DNA from 3 places in the Marinobacter sp. B-21 genome. Region 1 is predicted to be linked to each of the others. Evidence: predicted binding sites of a transcription regulator. Region 1 holds the regulator's gene; each other region holds the start of a gene.
The links. Region 1 encodes sigma-54, which starts transcription at its own class of promoters, with help from an activator protein. Its sites were predicted from a motif close to ANTGGCATNNANNTTGCTNT; they were not measured.
Positions count from the first base shown of each region.

Region 2: the regulator sigma-54 is predicted to act here: its motif matches at 2,713-2,732, upstream of flgA (flagellar basal body P-ring formation chaperone FlgA).
Region 3: the regulator sigma-54 is predicted to act here: its motif matches at 3,021-3,040, upstream of AC13C0_RS02850 (TorF family putative porin).

Region 1 is NZ_JBSXNZ010000064.1:36,792-42,602, reverse strand. It holds gene AC13C0_RS07225 (HPr family phosphocarrier protein) at 1-110, opposite strand, end outside; gene rapZ (RNase adapter RapZ) at 118-1,002, opposite strand; gene ptsN (PTS IIA-like nitrogen regulatory protein PtsN) at 1,030-1,500, opposite strand; gene hpf (ribosome hibernation promoting factor) at 1,587-1,895, opposite strand; gene AC13C0_RS07205 (RNA polymerase factor sigma-54) at 1,997-3,517, opposite strand; gene lptB (LPS export ABC transporter ATP-binding protein) at 3,730-4,455, opposite strand; gene lptA (lipopolysaccharide transport periplasmic protein LptA) at 4,433-4,999, opposite strand; gene lptC (LPS export ABC transporter periplasmic protein LptC) at 4,983-5,576, opposite strand; gene AC13C0_RS07185 (KdsC family phosphatase) at 5,573-5,811, opposite strand, start outside.
Region 2 is NZ_JBSXNZ010000070.1:2,129-7,939, reverse strand. It holds gene AC13C0_RS09250 (cyclic di-GMP-binding domain-containing protein, MshE-related) at 50-799, shown strand; gene AC13C0_RS09245 (flagella synthesis protein FlgN) at 831-1,301, opposite strand; gene flgM (flagellar biosynthesis anti-sigma factor FlgM) at 1,309-1,635, opposite strand; gene flgA (flagellar basal body P-ring formation chaperone FlgA) at 1,858-2,559, opposite strand; gene AC13C0_RS09230 (chemotaxis protein CheV) at 2,761-3,690, shown strand; gene AC13C0_RS09225 (CheR family methyltransferase) at 3,728-4,555, shown strand; gene AC13C0_RS09220 (MFS transporter) at 4,559-5,755, shown strand; gene AC13C0_RS09215 (flavin reductase family protein) at 5,755-5,811, shown strand, end outside.
Region 3 is NZ_JBSXNZ010000047.1:1,459-7,269, reverse strand. It holds gene AC13C0_RS02870 (amino acid ABC transporter permease) at 1-606, shown strand, start outside; gene AC13C0_RS02865 (amino acid ABC transporter ATP-binding protein) at 620-1,366, shown strand; gene AC13C0_RS02860 (OprO/OprP family phosphate-selective porin) at 1,533-2,615, shown strand; gene AC13C0_RS02855 (hypothetical protein) at 2,798-2,962, shown strand; gene AC13C0_RS02850 (TorF family putative porin) at 3,080-3,808, shown strand; gene AC13C0_RS02845 (adenosylmethionine--8-amino-7-oxononanoate transaminase) at 4,062-5,414, shown strand; gene AC13C0_RS02840 (16S rRNA (uracil(1498)-N(3))-methyltransferase) at 5,445-5,811, shown strand, end outside.

The sequences.
Region 1 (5,811 bases):
CCAGCAATTCTCACGCTGCTGTCGAATTCGGAGGCTGTGGCAACCAGCTTGGCGGTGGCACGTGCGTGCAACCCCAGTTTGTTGATAATGGTAATCGGGCGGCGAATCATGGGCTGATCAGATCTCTTCCCGTGTCTGCAAATGTGGCAGCTCGGTGTGGCGCACCTGGACATTGTTGTAGCGCTGCCGGAAGTACTCGCCCAGCTGCTCGCACACATACACAGAGCGGTGCTGGCCTCCGGTACAGCCGATGGAGATGGTCATGTAGCTGCGGTTGCTGTCCGCGAAGGAGGGTAACCAGGTGTCCAGGAAAGCCTTGAGATCATCGATCATCTTTCGGCTCGCCGGTTCCTTTTCAAGAAATTCGATCACCGGCTGATCGGTGCCCACATACTTCCGAAGGCTGGTATCCCAGTAAGGGTTAGGCAGACATCGAACGTCGAAGACATAGTCCGAATCCAGCGGTACACCGTGCTTGAAGCCAAACGACTGGAACAGCAGGGCCAGTTCCTGCTCCTTCCTGCCGACAACCCGCTGCTTCACCATATCCCGGAGTTCGTACATGGACATGCCGGTGGTGTTCACATACAGGTCGGAGAGCTTGGACAGCGGTTCAAGAAGCTTCTTTTCACTGGTGATGGCTTCCCGCAGCGAGGTCTTGTCATCGCTCAGGGGGTGCTTTCGGCGAGTCGCATGAAAACGCTGCAGCAGGGACTGTTCGTCGGCATCCAGGAAGATGATCTCAACGGTCACCCCTGTTTCCTGGAGGCGGCGGTAGATCTCTTCGAAGTTGGCCAGTTCTCCGGAAAGGTTACGGGCGTCAATGCTCACGGCCATCTTGCCGAGGCGGCCCGGTTTTGTCTGGCTGGCGGCTTCCCGGGTAAGGGGGAAAAGCAGGCCGATCGGGAGGTTGTCTATGCAATAGAAGCCCAGGTCTTCCAGAACATGAAGTGCGGTACTCTTGCCCGATCCGGACCTGCCACTGACGATAATCAGCTTCATGACCACGTACCTCCACTGCAATGAATGTCATCCGCTTGAGGCGGTCATGCGCTCGTACAGGGTGCTGGCGTCCTCGCATTGCCGCAGGCGATCACAGAACGACCGCTCATTGAATTTTTCCGCCAGCTGGCTGAGCAGTTCCAGGTGTTCGCTGGTGGCCTCCTTGGGCACGACCAGGGCGAAGATCAGATCTACCGGCTGATTGTCGATGGCGTCAAACTCGACGCTTTCTTCCAGCGTCATCAGTACGCCCACCACATGATCCAGGCCTTCCAGGCGGCAGTGTGGGATGGCAATTCCCTGGCCAATACCGGTGCTACCCAGACGCTCCCGTGAGATCAGGTTATTGAATATCTGGGTTTCGCTGAGCGTATTGTCCTGGAGGTTTATCTGCTCGGCAATAAACTCCAGAGCCCGCTTCTTGCTGGATGCCGACACCCGACAGAGGGTGAGCTCCGGTGCAAGTATGTTGTCTATGGTCAGGGATGTGTCGCTCATGGATCGACTGCATTTCCGTTAAAAAAAGGCTGCGACACGTCAGCCGTGTCGCAGCTCGATTGGATGACTTGCATGAAAACAGCCAGTTAGCGAGAGCCGTTTCCGTGCATCCGGTCTACATTCTTTTCCTTGTGTTTGAGAATCTGGCGGTCCAGCTTGTCGATCAGGACATCGATGGCTGCGTACATATCCTCATTTTCTGCCTTTGCGTGAATCTCACCACCAACCACGTGCAGCGTGGCTTCCGCAATCTGGCGCACCTTCTCCACTTCCAGGGTTACCTGGCAGTTGCTGATGTGGTCAAAGTGACGCTCGAGCTTCTGGAACTTCTCTGAAACATAATCCTTCAGTGCGGGAGTCAGTTCTACGTGATGGCCTGAAATATTGAGTTGCATAGGCGTCTCCTGTTGTCATCGTTCCGGCTCCCGGGAGCCGGTCTGGGTGCTGGCGCATTGTGCGCCGGCGAATAGTACGTTGCGCCCGGACCCCGGGGTGTTCAGACCAGCCGCTTGCGTTCGTTCGAAGGCGGAATGTGCATGGCCTCCCGGTACTTGGCAACGGTGCGTCGCGCAACCTTGATTCCCTGTTCTCCTAGCATGGCTGCAATTTTACTGTCGCTCAATGGCTTTTTGGGCGTTTCCGCGGCAATCAGCTTTTTGATCATCGCGCGGATCGCCGTGGAAGAACATTCACCGCCTTCGTCAGTGCTGACATGGCTGGAGAAGAAATATTTCAGCTCGAAAATTCCCCGGGGGGTGTGCATGTATTTCTGGGTGGTGACCCGGGAAATCGTGGACTCATGCATCTCAACCGCCTGGGCGATATCAGAGAGGATCAGCGGTTTCATGGCTTCTTCACCCTGATCCAGGAATCCTTGCTGGTGCTCGACAATACGGGTCGCCACTTTCAGCAGGGTTTCATTGCGGCTCTGCAGGCTCTTGATAAACCATTTCGCCTCCTGCAACTGATCCCGCAGGTAAGTGTTGTCGGCACTGCTGTCCGCACGCCTTATAAGAGAAGCATAGCTGGCATTGACGCGGATGCGCGGGGCAATTTCCGGATTCAGTTCAACGCGCCAGCGGCCGTTGTGCTTGCGAACGATCACATCCGGAATTACGTAGTCAGGTTCGGTGCGGTCAATCACGTCACCGGGGCGGGGATTCAGACCGGTAATCAGGGCCAGTACATCCCGCAGCTGGTCTTCTTTCAGGCGGCTGCGGCGTAGCAGTTGGGCATAGTCGCGGTTGCCGAGCAGATTGATGTAATGGGTGATGACCAGGCGAGCCTGGGCCAGCCAGGGCGTTTCCGGCGGCAGCTGGTTGAGCTGGATCAGCAGGCATTCCTGCAGGTCCCGGGCGAACACGCCGGGAGGATCAAAATGCTGCAGCCGGTGAAGGACCGCCTCGACTTCATCCAGCTCAAGGGGGTCTTCTTCGTTTTCATCCAGCAACCCGGCATGAATCTCTTCCAGCGGACTGGTCAGATAACCGCGTTCATCCACTGCGTCCATCAAAGCGTGGGCAATGGCCTGGTCCCGTTCGCTCATCGGGGTCAGGTTCAGTTGCCATTCCAGGTGATCCTGAAGCGTGTCAGTGGGGGAGTTGCGGGTCTCGAAATCGTGATCGTTTTCGTCATCGTTACGGGCGGCCGATGCCGGTGCGGACTGGTAGATATCGTCCCAGGCGGTGTCGACCGGGAGATCGTCCGGGATATTATCCGGGATTTCGTTTTCCGAGGACCAGTCCGGACCGTTTTCGGTTTCATCCCAGTCGGGTGAAGGTTCGGGAACTGTCTCAGCGGCGGACTCGGTGGCATTGGCCTCCCGTTCGTCATTCCCGGTGTCGGTCTCCGGCTGATCCTCATCCTCGGACGTCTCCAGCATGGGGTTGGATTCCAGGGCCTGCTGGACTTCCTGCTGAAGGTCGAGAGTGGAAAGCTGTAGAAGCCGGATCGCCTGTTGCAGCTGGGGTGTCATGGTCAGGCTCTGACCCAGCTTTAACTGTAAGGAGGCTTTCATTACCATGGTTCAGGATCCGTCACTCATCAGCGCTTGGTGTCGTAGGTAGTGAAAAATTCTTTATATGTCGGTTACTTGCCTTGGCTCTGTATTACCCTAGCAAGTTCTTTGCCGAGTTTACTTGCTACAGATCATCAAAACAATCCGGGGGTCAGATGAAATTGGGGTCAGATGAACTTTTCATCTGACCCCAATTTCATCTGACCCCAATTTCACAGTCGGAACTCATTGCCCAGATACACTTCCTTCACCTGCTGGTTGGCCAGAATGGCCTCGGCATTACCGGAGGCGATGATGTGGCCACCGGAAACGATGTAGGCATTCTCACAGATGTCCAGGGTCTCACGCACGTTGTGGTCGGTAATCAACACACCAATGCCCTTGTCCCGAAGATGCCGGATGATGTGTTTGATATCGCTCACGGAAATGGGGTCGACACCGGCGAACGGCTCATCCAGGAGGATAAAGGCCGGCTCCATCGCCAGGGCCCTGGCAATTTCCACACGCCGGCGCTCGCCGCCGGACAGGGCCATGCCCATGCTGTCACGAATGTGGGTAATGTGGAATTCTTCGAGCAATTCTTCCACCTTCTTTTCCCGCTCCGCCTTACCCAGACCCTTGCGGGTTTCCAGAATGGCCATGATGTTGTCGCGCACCGACAGTTTGCGGAATACCGAGGCTTCCTGGGGCAGGTAACCGATGCCCTGACGCGCCCGGCCGTGCATGGGCAGATGAGTGATGTCGCGGCTGTCGATGGTGATCCGGCCGCGGTCGGCGGGAACCAGCCCCACAATCATGTAAAAGCAGGTGGTTTTACCGGCGCCATTGGGGCCCAGCAGACCAACAATTTCCCCGCTGCGGATTTCCAGGGAAACGTCGATCACCACTTTTTTCTGTTTATAACTCTTTGCCAGATTACTGGCTCTCAGAACTGCCATCGGATTCCTGTCTGTCAGTACGTCTGTCAGTGCTGCGTGGCTGAATCACCATTTCTACCCGGCCGGATCCTTCACCGGTATCGGCGCCGCCTTGGGCAGTTACGACCCGGCGGACGGTATCATAATGGATGACATCGCCCCGGAACAGGTTGCCATTCTGTTCGATGACCGCTTGCCGTTCAAAGATCAGACGCTGGTCAGTGGCCGACCAGGTAATATTCAGCGCCCTGGCGTCGGTTTCACCTTCGCCCTCACGGGTTGGCTGGCGGTAACGGGCCGGGCTTCCGAAGGCTTCAATCCGGTTCAGGCCGTTTTCGTCGCGGTACAGAACCACACGCTCCGCGCTCAGATGGGTCTCGCCCTGTTCCAGCTCTACATCGCCGGTGTAGGTGGCGATACCCTGGCCGTCGTCGAGGCGGGCGTTGTCTGCGGTTACCTTGATAGGAATGTCAGAACCAAGGTCGAAAGCTGCTGCCGGCCCCGCCATGGCGATGGTCAGCAGGGCAGCCATCAGGCCCCGGTATCGGTTAGTTTCCGGTTTCATAGAGTCCTTCCACCTGAGAGTTCAGTTCCAGAATCCGCTCGCCGATCCACGCTTTCATACCTGTGGCACGGGTGGTTCCTGTCACGTCGCGTATTTCTACGGGTGCATCTGTGTATGCCATGCCCCGGTCGTTGTCCAGGGTCAGGGTTGGCGTTGTCAGGGTGGTGTCCCGACCACCCACATTTCGGAGTACCCGGACATTGCCGGTCAGGTAAAGCAGGTTTTCATTTTGCAGGAGGCTGCCATTCTCGGCTTCCACAATCCAGGGCAGAGTGTCGGCATCGCCGGTGCCGCTGTAGAGTTTGGCCCTCGGCGATTCCATGGTGGCCAGGTTGCCCTCCTCGAACTGCTCTATCCGCGGGCTGGTAAAACTGACCTTGGGGTTGCCGGCTTCATCGAACGCGGTGTACTTGCCATTGACCACGAATCCGTCGGGTTCGGTATCGCCTCTCAGATCGGCGGCCTGCCTGTCGATAGCCGGAGGCTCATCACTTCGCCACAGCAAAAACACCGCCGCGACAATGGTACCCGCCAGTGCCAGCGTTTGCAGCCGGGGCCGGTCCGGGAGCCAGTTCACGTGCCAGCCTCCTGATCAGGCCCCAGGTAGGGGGCCAGCGCTGCGTCCAGCTTTCCGTGGGCGCTAAGCAGCAGGTCGCAAGCCTCCCTCACGGCGCCGTTTCCTCCCTGGGCCCTGGTACAGTAATCCGCATGCTGCCGGACCAGCCAGTATCCGTTGGGCACTGTGATTCCAAGGCCTGCAAACGTCAGGGCTGGCAAGTCTGGCAGATCGTCGCCCATGTAGGCGATCGCTT
Region 2 (5,811 bases), on a different contig from region 1:
TCGCCGGGCAGGGTTGTACGGTTTTCACTGTTGAATAAGGAGAAACTGGGTGAGAATCCGCCAGGGATTTGAAGAAAAGTCACGCCTTGGGCGATTACTTGTCAATCGCGGGTATCTGTCTGAAGGCCAGCTGGATGAAGGCCTGAGAATTCAGCGCGAAACCGGCCAACGCCTCGGTGAAGTGCTCATTCAGGCCGGTTGGATCACGGATAAGGAACTTCACCGGGTTCTCAAGCACCAGTCCCGCTATCGTAACGCGGCGGCCCTGGTGACCATGGTTACGCTTCCGTTCCAGCCGCTGGTGACGTTTGCGGCCAGTAACAGTGCAGATACCTCCCAGTCGGCGTTGGAAGCCGGCGAACTCTATGAGAGAGGGAATCTTGCGCCGCTGACCGAGACCGAGCTGGCGGCCGTATCGGGGCAGGGTGATCCGACCCTGCTAGACCGGATCGGACTGGTCGGGGCGATGGCAGAGAATCCGGCCGGTGGCGACAGCCAGGGAGGAAGCCCGGCGGCTGACGTTATTGAGGGGATGAAACTGACGGCAAATATCTTCGTGCCGGTTCTGAACTTCCTGGATTCAGACCTTACCATTTCCGGCGTTCACTACCGGGAGGATGAGCCCCGTTACGCGGTTCGGGAAGACGGGGCGCTGATGCTGGCCTTTCCGGAACGTATTGAAGAAATCCGCATGGACAATATCCGTGTTACCGGAGGCCAGGGCGCGTCAATGGGCAACGTGACCATTCAGGATATCCGGTTCCACCCGGACTCCCGGATGACCATTTACACCCGATAGAAACGGTTATGGGCCAAGGCCAGCGCGGTTTTCAGGCGCTTGCGAGCACTGTCCGGCTTGAAACTGTCGTGTGCTCACCACGTGCTCCGTAGAGCTTCTGCTGGCTATTGGCGCCCCGGAAAATGTCGGCCAGCCGGGTCAGGCGTTTTTGCAGATGGGTGATCACCCGACCGTTGTTCTGGTTCAGGGTCTGACAGGCTCGCAGTTTCTGGTCCGCTTCCTGCCAGAGCTGATAAAGCTCAGAAAGGCCCGCACTGCGAATAAAGCGGGAGGGCTCTCCGCTCTCGGGGCGATAGCCCATCTGAACCAGCGTCCGGATTTTCTGCTTTGCCCGCTCACGAATGGCCCCGAGAAGATCGTTTTTCTCTCTGGTCAATTCGTTCAGAGCCTGGAGATCGGAGGTGGCAAGGCAGGTTTTTTCCCTGCCGAGAATGTCAGCGAGTGTGTCCAGCTGGCTGACATCCTGGGATAGAAGAGCCTTCAGATCATCGATTGCTGCCATGATTTACTCACCCGAAAATGCTTTCATCCATCTCAAGCATTTTCTGGGCCAGTTTTTCGGCGTCAATTTTGTAGGTCCCGTTTTCGAGAGCGGAACGGATCTGCTCAATACGGTCATCATCCATCTCAGGATAATCACCCAGCTTCTGTTCCAGCTGTTTGAGATTCCTGGCCTGACTGCTCAGGCTCACGTTTTCACCCCGGGCTCCCCGGGTCTGAGTTTTTGCCTGCTCGTTGGTCGCCGGCTGGCTGCTCTGAGCGCCAGCGCCCTTGTCGGCCGTGGTTCTCTGGGTGTTGACCTGGCCGGGGCCAATTCCATTGAAGTCAACTGACATATCGATACCTGCTTGCCTGATGCGCACACGTTTGCGGCGCTTACTCGAGTTTATGTCTTCTTAACGGCGGAACCGCAGAAACCTTTAGAAACTTTTTGCCTTCCGGATTAACATATTTTTACCCGGTAAATTTTTTCACCCCCAACCACTACTGCTCCCGCTACTACTGTCACCGGGCCTGGCAGAATCTTGCCGTGCCGGCAAAGTGCTGCCGAAGCGCGGCTACATCTGGATCTCAACACGGCCGGGGGCAACAACGTTCGCCTTTACCGTACGTGAGGAGCTCAGATTCTCGACCAGAACTTGCTCTCCTATGCCTGCGTTGGCCAGAGCCTTACCTCGGGAACGCACTGAAAATCCGCCGGTTTTCGCAGTAATGATAACATGATCCCCACGCTCTACCGCATCCGGCGCAGAGAGTATATCCGGAGTGATCAAAGAGCCGGCATTTATGGATCGCCGAACCTCCATTCCGACCGCTTGTGCGGTCTCGGTTATCGCTCCGCGCCTTGAGGCATTGATCTCCACGGACTGATGCGTCACCAGATCCGGGGTAATCCGCTCACCGCGAGTCAGGGGGCGGGTTGCAATCAGGGCGGGCCCACGGATTGAGATGGAGGCCGTAACGAACATTCGCCAGGGGCGGCTTCCCTCACAGGCTACCAGCAGGGACGGGCTTGTACTCTTCCAGGGGTCGCCGCTGAACCCGACACTCAGGGGGCGTTCGCACCCGGCGAGGGTGAGGCGGCTATCGATGGACCCTGGTTCAAAGGAAACCGTATAGCCCGCACTGGCCTGTTCGTTGGCAAAGTCGTCCAGAAACGCCAGGGTGGCCTGCCGGATCTGTTTGGCAGTGGTTTGGGCCAGCAATGGGCCGCTCAGGCTGGACATTAGCAGGAGTAGGGCAAAATTGGTGATGCGCATACGTATGAGTTTGTCCTATGCTTGTCAATATCAGGGCAGAAAAACCCGAACAATGCTAAGGGTTCCGGGAAAATGGCCGTTAAGTTGGCTGACCCGCCGCTGAGATGACGGTTTCCCGTCGATCAGGCGATTATTCGGCGATATATTCAGTGAACAGCAAGATATATGCCGGCGGAAAGCCGGCCAGCCAGGAGAAACAAAATGGCAGGGGTATTGGACAGCGTAAACCAGCGCACGCAGCTGGTAGGGCAGAATCGCCTTGAGCTCCTTCTTTTCCGCTTGAGAGGGCGTCAGATTTACGGCATTAACGTTTTCAAGGTGAAGGAGGTTTTGCAATGTCCCAGGCTGTCATCTATTCCCAACAGCCGGAACGTCGTCAGGGGGGTCGCCCATATCCGGGGCGAAACCATTCCGATTATTGATCTGAGCATGTCCATTGGATTGCCCGGAATTCCACAGGAAGAGCTGGCGACCAGTTTTGTCATCATTACCGAGTACAACCGTAAAACCCAGGGCTTCCTCGTTACTGGTGTCGACCGGATCATGAACATGAACTGGGAAGATATTCTGCCACCGCCCAGGGGTGCCGGAAGGGATGTTTACCTTACCGCTGTCACCAAGATCGATGATAAGCTGGTAGAAATCATTGATGTAGAGAAGATTCTTGCAGAAGTTTCTCCGCTCGGTGAGGATGTTACCGAAGCCGTGCTGAGCAAGAGTGCCGATCGGGTGCCCGGCCACCTGCCCGTCCTGGTGGTGGATGATTCGTCCGTGGCCCGTCGCCAGATAGAGCGTTGCCTGACGGCTATCGGAATGGAAGTCGTCACCAGGAATGACGGCAAACAGGCTTATCAATACCTGAAGGAAGTGACTGCCGACGGTTCGCGGGCAAAGGATCATTTCTCCCTGATCATTTCCGACGTTGAAATGCCAGAGATGGACGGCTATACGCTGGTGACGAAGCTTAAGGGTGATCCGGCCCTCGCCGACATGTTTATCATGCTGCACACCTCTCTCAGTGGGGTCTTTAATCAGGCCATGGTCAAGAAGGTCGGTGCCGACGACTTCATGGCAAAGTTCAGTCCGGACGAACTCGCCGAGCGGGTAATGGAAATCATCGACCAGGGTTGATGAAGCTGCTCAGAGATTCACTCAGAACAGAGATCCAATGAAAGCGGATATAACGCCACAGGAATATGAAGCCTTCAAGTCGTTCCTGCAGGATGCCTGTGGGATTTTGCTGGGAGAGAACAAGCAGTACCTGGTGAAAAGCCGGTTACGCCGGATTCTCGAGGAGAACAGCCTGAACTCGCTCGGTGAGCTCCTTGATCGTCTCAAGCGGCCAGGCCGGGGTGGTTTGCGTGAAGTTGTTATTGACGCCATGACCACCAATGAAACCCTGTGGTTCCGTGATAACCATCCGTTCCGGATCCTTCAGGAGAAACTGCTTCCCGAATTTGCCGAGCGCAATTCCAGCCAGCCGCTTCGAATCTGGTCTGCCGCTTGTTCAACCGGGCAGGAACCTTACTCGATTGCGATGATTGTGGAGGAGTTCCGAAGGCTCCGGCCAGGCAAATTGCGTGATGTAAGAATCACCGCAACGGATATTTCCAAAAGCGTGCTTGAGGTTGCCCGTAAGGGCGAATACGAGATGATCGCCATTGGTCGCGGGTTATCACCGGAGCGGCAGAAGCAGTTCTTTACGCCGTCCCTGAACGGTGGCTGGCAAATCAAGCCGCAGATCAAGACCATGGTAGAGTTCAAGGAGCTGAACCTGCTGGAGCGATACATGCTCGGCAAATTCGATATTGTGATGTGTCGCAACGTTCTGATTTATTTCTCAGCGGAATCAAAGAAAGACATCCTGACCAGGATGCATGCCACCCTTAATCCGGGAGGTTATCTGGTTCTTGGTGCCTCTGAATCTCTTAACGGTTTGCCCCACCTTTACGAGATGGTCCAGTGCCACCCCGGAATTATCTACAGGAAAAAATAAACCATGCCCATGAATGTCTGGGTGCTGGTTGCGGCTCAGGCGCTGGCGATGTGCACAGCGCCCTTCATTGTTTTCATTGGCAGCATCCAGGGCCGTATGCTTGCACCCGCAGCGGAATACGCCACACTTCCTGTCGGTCTTGTTGTCGTCGGGACAGTACTGGCCATCAAGCCTGCCACCTGGCTGATGGAACGATTCGGCCGCAAGCGGGTGATGCTGCTGGGCGCAACCATGGGGATGCTGGCCGGATTGCTCGGTGCACTGGCATCCTGGCTCGGATTGTTTTCGCTTTTGTGCCTGGCGACGGTTGTTGGTGGCACCGGATTGGCGGTAGTTCATCAATACCGTTTCGCAGCCATGGAGTCTGTGCCTCCGGGGCTGGCAGGTTCTGCCGCAGCCCGGGTGCTGCTTGGCGGGTTGGTTGCTGCCTGGCTAGGGCCCGAAGTCGCCGCTATTGGCAGTGGGTCGGCTGAGCAGTATCCGTTTCTGATCAGTTGGGTTGGTCTGACGGTTGTGCAGAGCGCGGCCTTGCTTATACTGGGCGCCGGTTACCGGGCAAAAGGTGAACTGGTACGGGAAACACATCCTGGCGGTGGCCGCCCTTTGCGTGAGATTCTTTCCAATCCACTGGTATGGGCCTCGATCAGCGCTGCTGCTATTGGTTATGCGGTGATGAGCTTCATCATGACGGCCACACCGCTGAGCATGACCGAGATGGCCGGGCATAATCTCAACGACGCCAAGCGTGTTATCCAGCTCCATATCATGGCCATGTACTTTCCCTCGCTCATCAGCGGCTGGCTGACCCGTGTTGTGAGTATACCTCTGATGATGGCGGCAGGGCTTCTCGCTTATCTGGGTTGCATCGTGCTCGCTGCCAGCGGCATCAGTTTCCATCATTATCTTGGGGCCCTGTTGTTGCTGGGTGTGGGCTGGAACTTCCTCTTTGTAGGTGGCACAACGCTACTTCCCAGGGGGTACCAGGATGCAGAGCGTTTCAGGGTTCAGGGGTTGAACGACATCATGGTGTTCGGTTCCCAGGCCACTGCTGCACTCTCTGCCGGTGCCATCCTGAGCTGGCTGGGCTGGGGCGGGCTTGTTATGGTCGCCCTGCCATTTCTTATCCTCCACGGAATCCTTATGACCCTGTGGCTCATCCGTGAGCGTACACCTGAAGCCGCGGTTAACGGGAGAAACTGATGCTTATCGATTTCGAGGGGATGGACCCGAAAGACGCCTATCACATCCTGACCCAG
Region 3 (5,811 bases), on a different contig from region 1:
ATTCCCTACACCCTCCTGATTTCCTTCGGTGGCCTGGTCATTGGTTTTGCCCTGGGCATTTTCTTCGGCCTGCTGAGCATCAACAAGCGATGGTTCCTGAAATGGCCGGCGACCGCCTACATCGAAATTTTTCGCGGTACTCCGATCCTGGTCCAGGTCCTGTTTATCTTTTACGGCCTGCCCGACCTGATCGGCGGCCCGATCGATCCCCTGACCGCCGGTATCGCAGCCATTGCGCTGAACTCCGGCGCCTATATTTCGGAAGTGGTTCGCGGTGGTGTTCAGTCCATTGCCAAAGGCCAGAGCGAAGCGGGCCTTTCCCTGGGCCTGTCCAGAACCCAGACATTCTGGTCCATCATCTGGCCCCAGGCATTCCGCCGGATGATTCCGCCGCTGGGCAACCAGGCCATCGTCAGCATCAAGGACACGTCTCTTTTCTCGGTCATTGGTGTGGGCGAGCTGGTCCGCCAGGGCCAGATCTACATTGCCAACACCTTCACCGCGTTTGAGGTGTATTTCGTGGTCGCGATCCTGTATCTCGCCATTACCCTCTCTCTGTCCCTGATTCTCCGCTACGTCGAGCGGCGCGGACTGGTCTCTGTCTGAAGGAAAGGTACCCATGACTCATATTGTAGAAATGAAGGGCATGAACAAGTACTTCGGCAACCTGCATGTCCTGAAAGATATAGATTTAACCGTCGAACAAGGCGAAGTGGTGGTCATTATCGGCGCCAGTGGCTCCGGTAAGTCCACCCTGATCCGTTGCGTCAATGGCCTGGAAGAGTTTGAATCCGGTCATCTGAAGGTGGATGGCCACGAGCTTGCGCCAAAGAGCGGTAATCCGAAAGCCCTGGCCGAGATCCGCAAGGAAGTCGGTATGGTATTCCAGCAGTTCAACCTGTTCCCGCACCTCACGGTGAAGAAGAACATCATGCTGGCACCCCGGAAGGTCAAGAGCGAATCACCGACAGTTGCCAATGCCACTGCTGAACGACTGCTGAGCCGGGTTGGCATCGGAAATCAGGCAGACAAGTATCCAAGCCATCTGTCGGGCGGCCAACAACAACGCGTTGCCATTGCCCGGGCCCTGGCCATGGAACCGCGCCTGATGCTGTTCGACGAGCCAACGTCAGCCCTGGATCCGGAAATGATCGGTGAAGTGCTGGACGTCATGCGCGAGCTGGCCAAAGAAGGGATGACCATGATGGTCGTCACCCACGAAATGGGCTTTGCCCGCGAAGTGGCCGACCGGGTGATCTACATCCACGAGGGCCAGATTGTCGAGCAAGGCAAACCCGAAGACGTCTTCGACAACCCCCAGAACGAGCGCACCCAGTCATTCCTGTCACGGGTACTCGCGCACTGAGCTAAGCCGCCCAGACAAAGCCCCTGCTTCCGGGGGCTTTTCTTCAGGTTTTTCTTTTTTCAGGGTCGACTAATTGGTTTTCTGTAACTTTTTCGCAATGTTAGCCAAATACACTTACCCCGGTGTTCCAAAATACACAAGCAAACCGACAAGGTAAGAGAAAACCATGGCTAAGAAATATTTGAGCTTGATGCTGGCGGTTTCCGCTGTTTCCGCACAGGCCGGTACTGTTACGACTGACGGTGAGGACCTGGTGATCAATACCGAGAGTGGTATTGAGGTCAAAACGTCTGATGATTTGGCATCCTTTCAGCTTGGTGGCCGTATCCAGTGGGATTACGACGCAACGCAGTCGGATGACAACGGCGTTGATACCAAGGATTTTGATGTGCGGCGTGCACGCTTATACGTCAAGGGCCATTATGGCGACTGGGCCTACAAGACTCAGTTTAACGTCGCGGAAAGTGAGGGTGCCGACGGCGGTGACGTCGAAGACCTTTACATTCGGTACCTGGGGTTTGGCTCAGTTGCAAGCGTCACCATCGGTAAGCAGAAAGAGCCTTTCGGCCTGGAAGAACTGACAAGCTCGAAAGACATTTCCGCGCTAGAGCGCTCCGCCATGACCGAGCGTTATGCTCCCGGACGCAGTGGCGGTATTCAGCTGAGCGGGAAGGGAAGTAACTGGACCTACGGTATCGGTTATTTTGAAGCGGATGGTGACGGCAGCAACGACTTCAATAATACGGCGATAACGGCACGGGGTACGTTTGCGCCGATTCAAACGAATGATGCCGTTGTTCATCTTGGCGCGGGTTATACCACGCGTGAGGCCGATGTTCAGGCTGATGAAATCGATACCTACAATCTGGAACTGGCTGGCCGTATGGGGCCTTTCCACGCTCAGGCCGAATACTTCGATTCCGAGGAAGGGCAGTTGGATGTCGATGGCTACTACGTGCAGCTCGGCTGGGTCATTACCGGAGAGAGTCGCCCCTACAAAGCGGGCGTGTTTAAGCGGGTAAAGCCGTCATCGCCCAGAGGTGCCTGGGAAGTAATCGCCCGTTTTGAAGAGGGTGATGGAAAATACAGTGACGTGGGGCTGGCCACAACCGACGGCGAGCAAACGACGCTGGGTGTTAACTACTACGCCAATAAGAATGTCCGACTCGGCTTGAGCTACATGGACGGCGAGCAAGCCAGCGGCGAAAGCGGAGATGAGGTCCGTGCGCGGTTCCAGTATGCGTTTTGATCATGCATGATCCCCGGTTCCGCTTATGTAAGGCTCAAGCCAAATGGTAAAATTGCTGTATAAACAGCAAGATGGTTATTGGGTTTGGGTTCTGTCCGCGTTGGCGCTGATACTGGCGAGATAAAGAGTTAATCAGGTTTCAGGGGCAGATTTTTCTGCCCCTTTTTTATGGTGCGCCCGACATGGCGCGCAGCGCGTTGACCGGCGTTGTTCCGGTACAGCGCCGGGGCTGGCCGGATGACTTTGGGCGCAAAAAGGTCAAGGGCGACCAGGCTGGCACTAAAATCGAGCGCCACACTGATCGAACGATGGATATCGCTCCATTTTGGGGCGCTGCGGATTTATGAATCGGACTTCGCTACTGCTTTTTAGAATTAAAGTTATAATAAACAACAAGTTATAATGATTGGCACCTTGTTTGCTCCTGAGGAATGCGAAAAGCGCAACTTAAAAAGGTGTACATAATGGATAAGCAAGTTCTCAGAAAATCCGGATTGCTCGGTGTTGGTCTGTTTGCAGTTCTTCAGGCAACTCCTTCAATGGTCAGCGCTGACGTAAGCGCCAATGTAGGCGTCTCCAGCAATTACCTCTTCCGTGGCGTGACACAAACAGACAATTCAGCTGCTGTCCAGGGTGGGCTCGACTACGAGCATGCGTCCGGCTTGTATGCCGGTGTATGGGGTTCCAATGTGGATTTTGGCGACGGGACCAGCTATGAGTTTGACCTCTATGCGGGTTACTCGGGCGCTATCAACGATATCGGATATGACGTCGGGTATATATATTATGCTTACCCGGACGCTCCCGCCTCTATTGATTTCGGGGAGATATACGGGGAGCTGAGTTACGGGTATTTATCCGCGGGGCTAGCCTATACAGTAAACAGTGACAACAGCACACCAGGGCTGTTCGTGGAAGGTGATGTCTTCTATTACCTGAGCGCCCACATGCCATTGGAAAATGATTTCAGTGCAGGTGTTACATTAGGCTACTACGACTTTACCGACGACAAAAAACCGTCCGTGGGCGAGGCGAGCTATGGACACGCCGCCGTCAACGTGACCAAGGATGCGGGAACGCTCGGCTCCGTCAGTATCAATCTGGAATATTCGGATATCGACCCGGACAGCGCCCTTGGCTCCGTCAACTCGGATGATCCGAAATTCTGGCTTGGCTGGAGTAAAAGCTTCTGATTACGGACGCTTTTCCAGTGATTTTGGTCAAGTGAAAGCAGGCCCGGTCAATGGGCCTGCGTCCTGAAATCCTGCTACAGTAAATTATTGGGATTTTTTAATCCCCGTCCCATCAGCGTCCCCTTAGTCTTTCTTAAGGAATTCCGAGGCTCTGGAAGTTTGTCGGCATTGGCCAGTCGCCGCTGTTAACGGTAATATCCGCACAGGTTAACCGCCGACAATCCAGAACACGACCGTCTGATGGAGAATTCTCATGCGCAATGCTGACCTCGTCGCCCGTGGCCTCAAATCCGTGTGGCATCCCTGCACCCAGATGAAAGACCATGAAGGAACCCTGCCACTGGTCCCGATCAAGCGGGGCGAAGGTGTCTGGCTGGAAGACTTCGAGGGCAACCGGTTCATCGACGCCGTGAGCTCCTGGTGGGTCAACCTGTTCGGCCATGCCAATCCGAGAATCAACGCCGCGATCCAGGAACAAATTGGCCAGCTTGAGCATGTCATCCTGGCCGGCTTTACCCATGAGCCCGTGGTCAACCTGTCCGAGCGCCTGATTGAGGCAACTCCGGAAGGACTCAACAAATGCTTTTACGCCGACAACGGCTCGTCTGCGATCGAAGCCGCCCTCAAGATGAGCTTCCACTACTGGAAAAACCACGGTAAACCGGGCAAGAAAAACTTCGTGAACCTGAGCAACAGCTACCATGGGGAAACTCTGGGCGCACTGGCCCTCGGCGATGTATCTCTGTACAAGGACACCTACCAGCCTTTGTTGATGGAAGTCCTGACGGCGCCCTCCCCAGATGCGTTTAACAAAGAACCGGGTGAGACCGATGAGGATTACGCACTGCGCCAGTTTGAGGCCATGGAAACACTGCTGGCCGAAAAGCACGACGAAATCTGCGCCGTGGTGGTGGAACCTTTAATCCAGTGTGCCGGCGGCATGCGCATGCACCACCCGATTTACCACACCAGGCTGAGAGAAGCCTGCGACCGCTATGGCGTGCACCTGATTGCCGATGAGATTGCAGTGGGCTTTGGCCGAACCGGCACCCTGTTCGCCTGCGAGCAGTCGGGCATCACCCCGGATTTCATGTGTCTGTCCAAGGGGCTGACCGCTGGCTACCTGCCGCTGTCCGTAGTGCTGACCACCGATGATGTCTACAACGCATTTTACGACGACTATGAAACCCTCAAGGCCTTCCTGCACAGCCACAGCTACACTGGCAACCCAATTGGCTGCGCTGTGGCACTGGCCACCCTGGACACCTTCCGGGACGACAACGTTATCGAGAGCAATCGCAGGCTCTCCACCTGCATGGCCGAATCTGTTGCCCACCTGGCGGACCACCCCAACGTGGGAGATATCCGCCAGCACGGCATGACCCTCGCCGTAGAGATGGTGAAAGACAAGGCATCGAAAACCCCGTTCCCCTGGCAGGAACGGCGGGGAATCCGGGTGTATCAGCATTCATTGACCCGCCAGGCCTTGCTTCGCCCCCTGGGTAATGTGGTTTACTTCATGCCGCCTTACGTAATCACCGAAGAACAGATCCGGCACCTCGCCCAGGTCGCAACGGAAGGCATAGAAATCGCGGTTCGGGACTGAGAACCGTCCCGTAACCTGAGAGAACCATCCATGCGCATACCCCGCATCTACACCGATTCCGCCCTCAGCGAGGGCGCAACCGCTGATCTTGATGACAATGCCGCCCAGCACGTGGGCCGGGTATTGCGCATGCAGCCGGGGCAGGAACTGCTGCTGTTCAACGGTAACGGCAACGACTACCCCGCCACGATTATCAGTGCCAGCAAAAGAAACGTTGAAGTACAGGTGGGCACGCCGGAAGCCAACGCCACCGAGTCCCCCCTGGAAATCGTCCTTGGCCAGACCCTTTCCAAAGGCGACCGCATGGACTACGCCGTGCAAAAAGCCGTGGAAATGGGCGCCACCCGCATCGTGCCGTTAACCACCGAACGTTGTGACGTCAAACTCAGGGGCGACC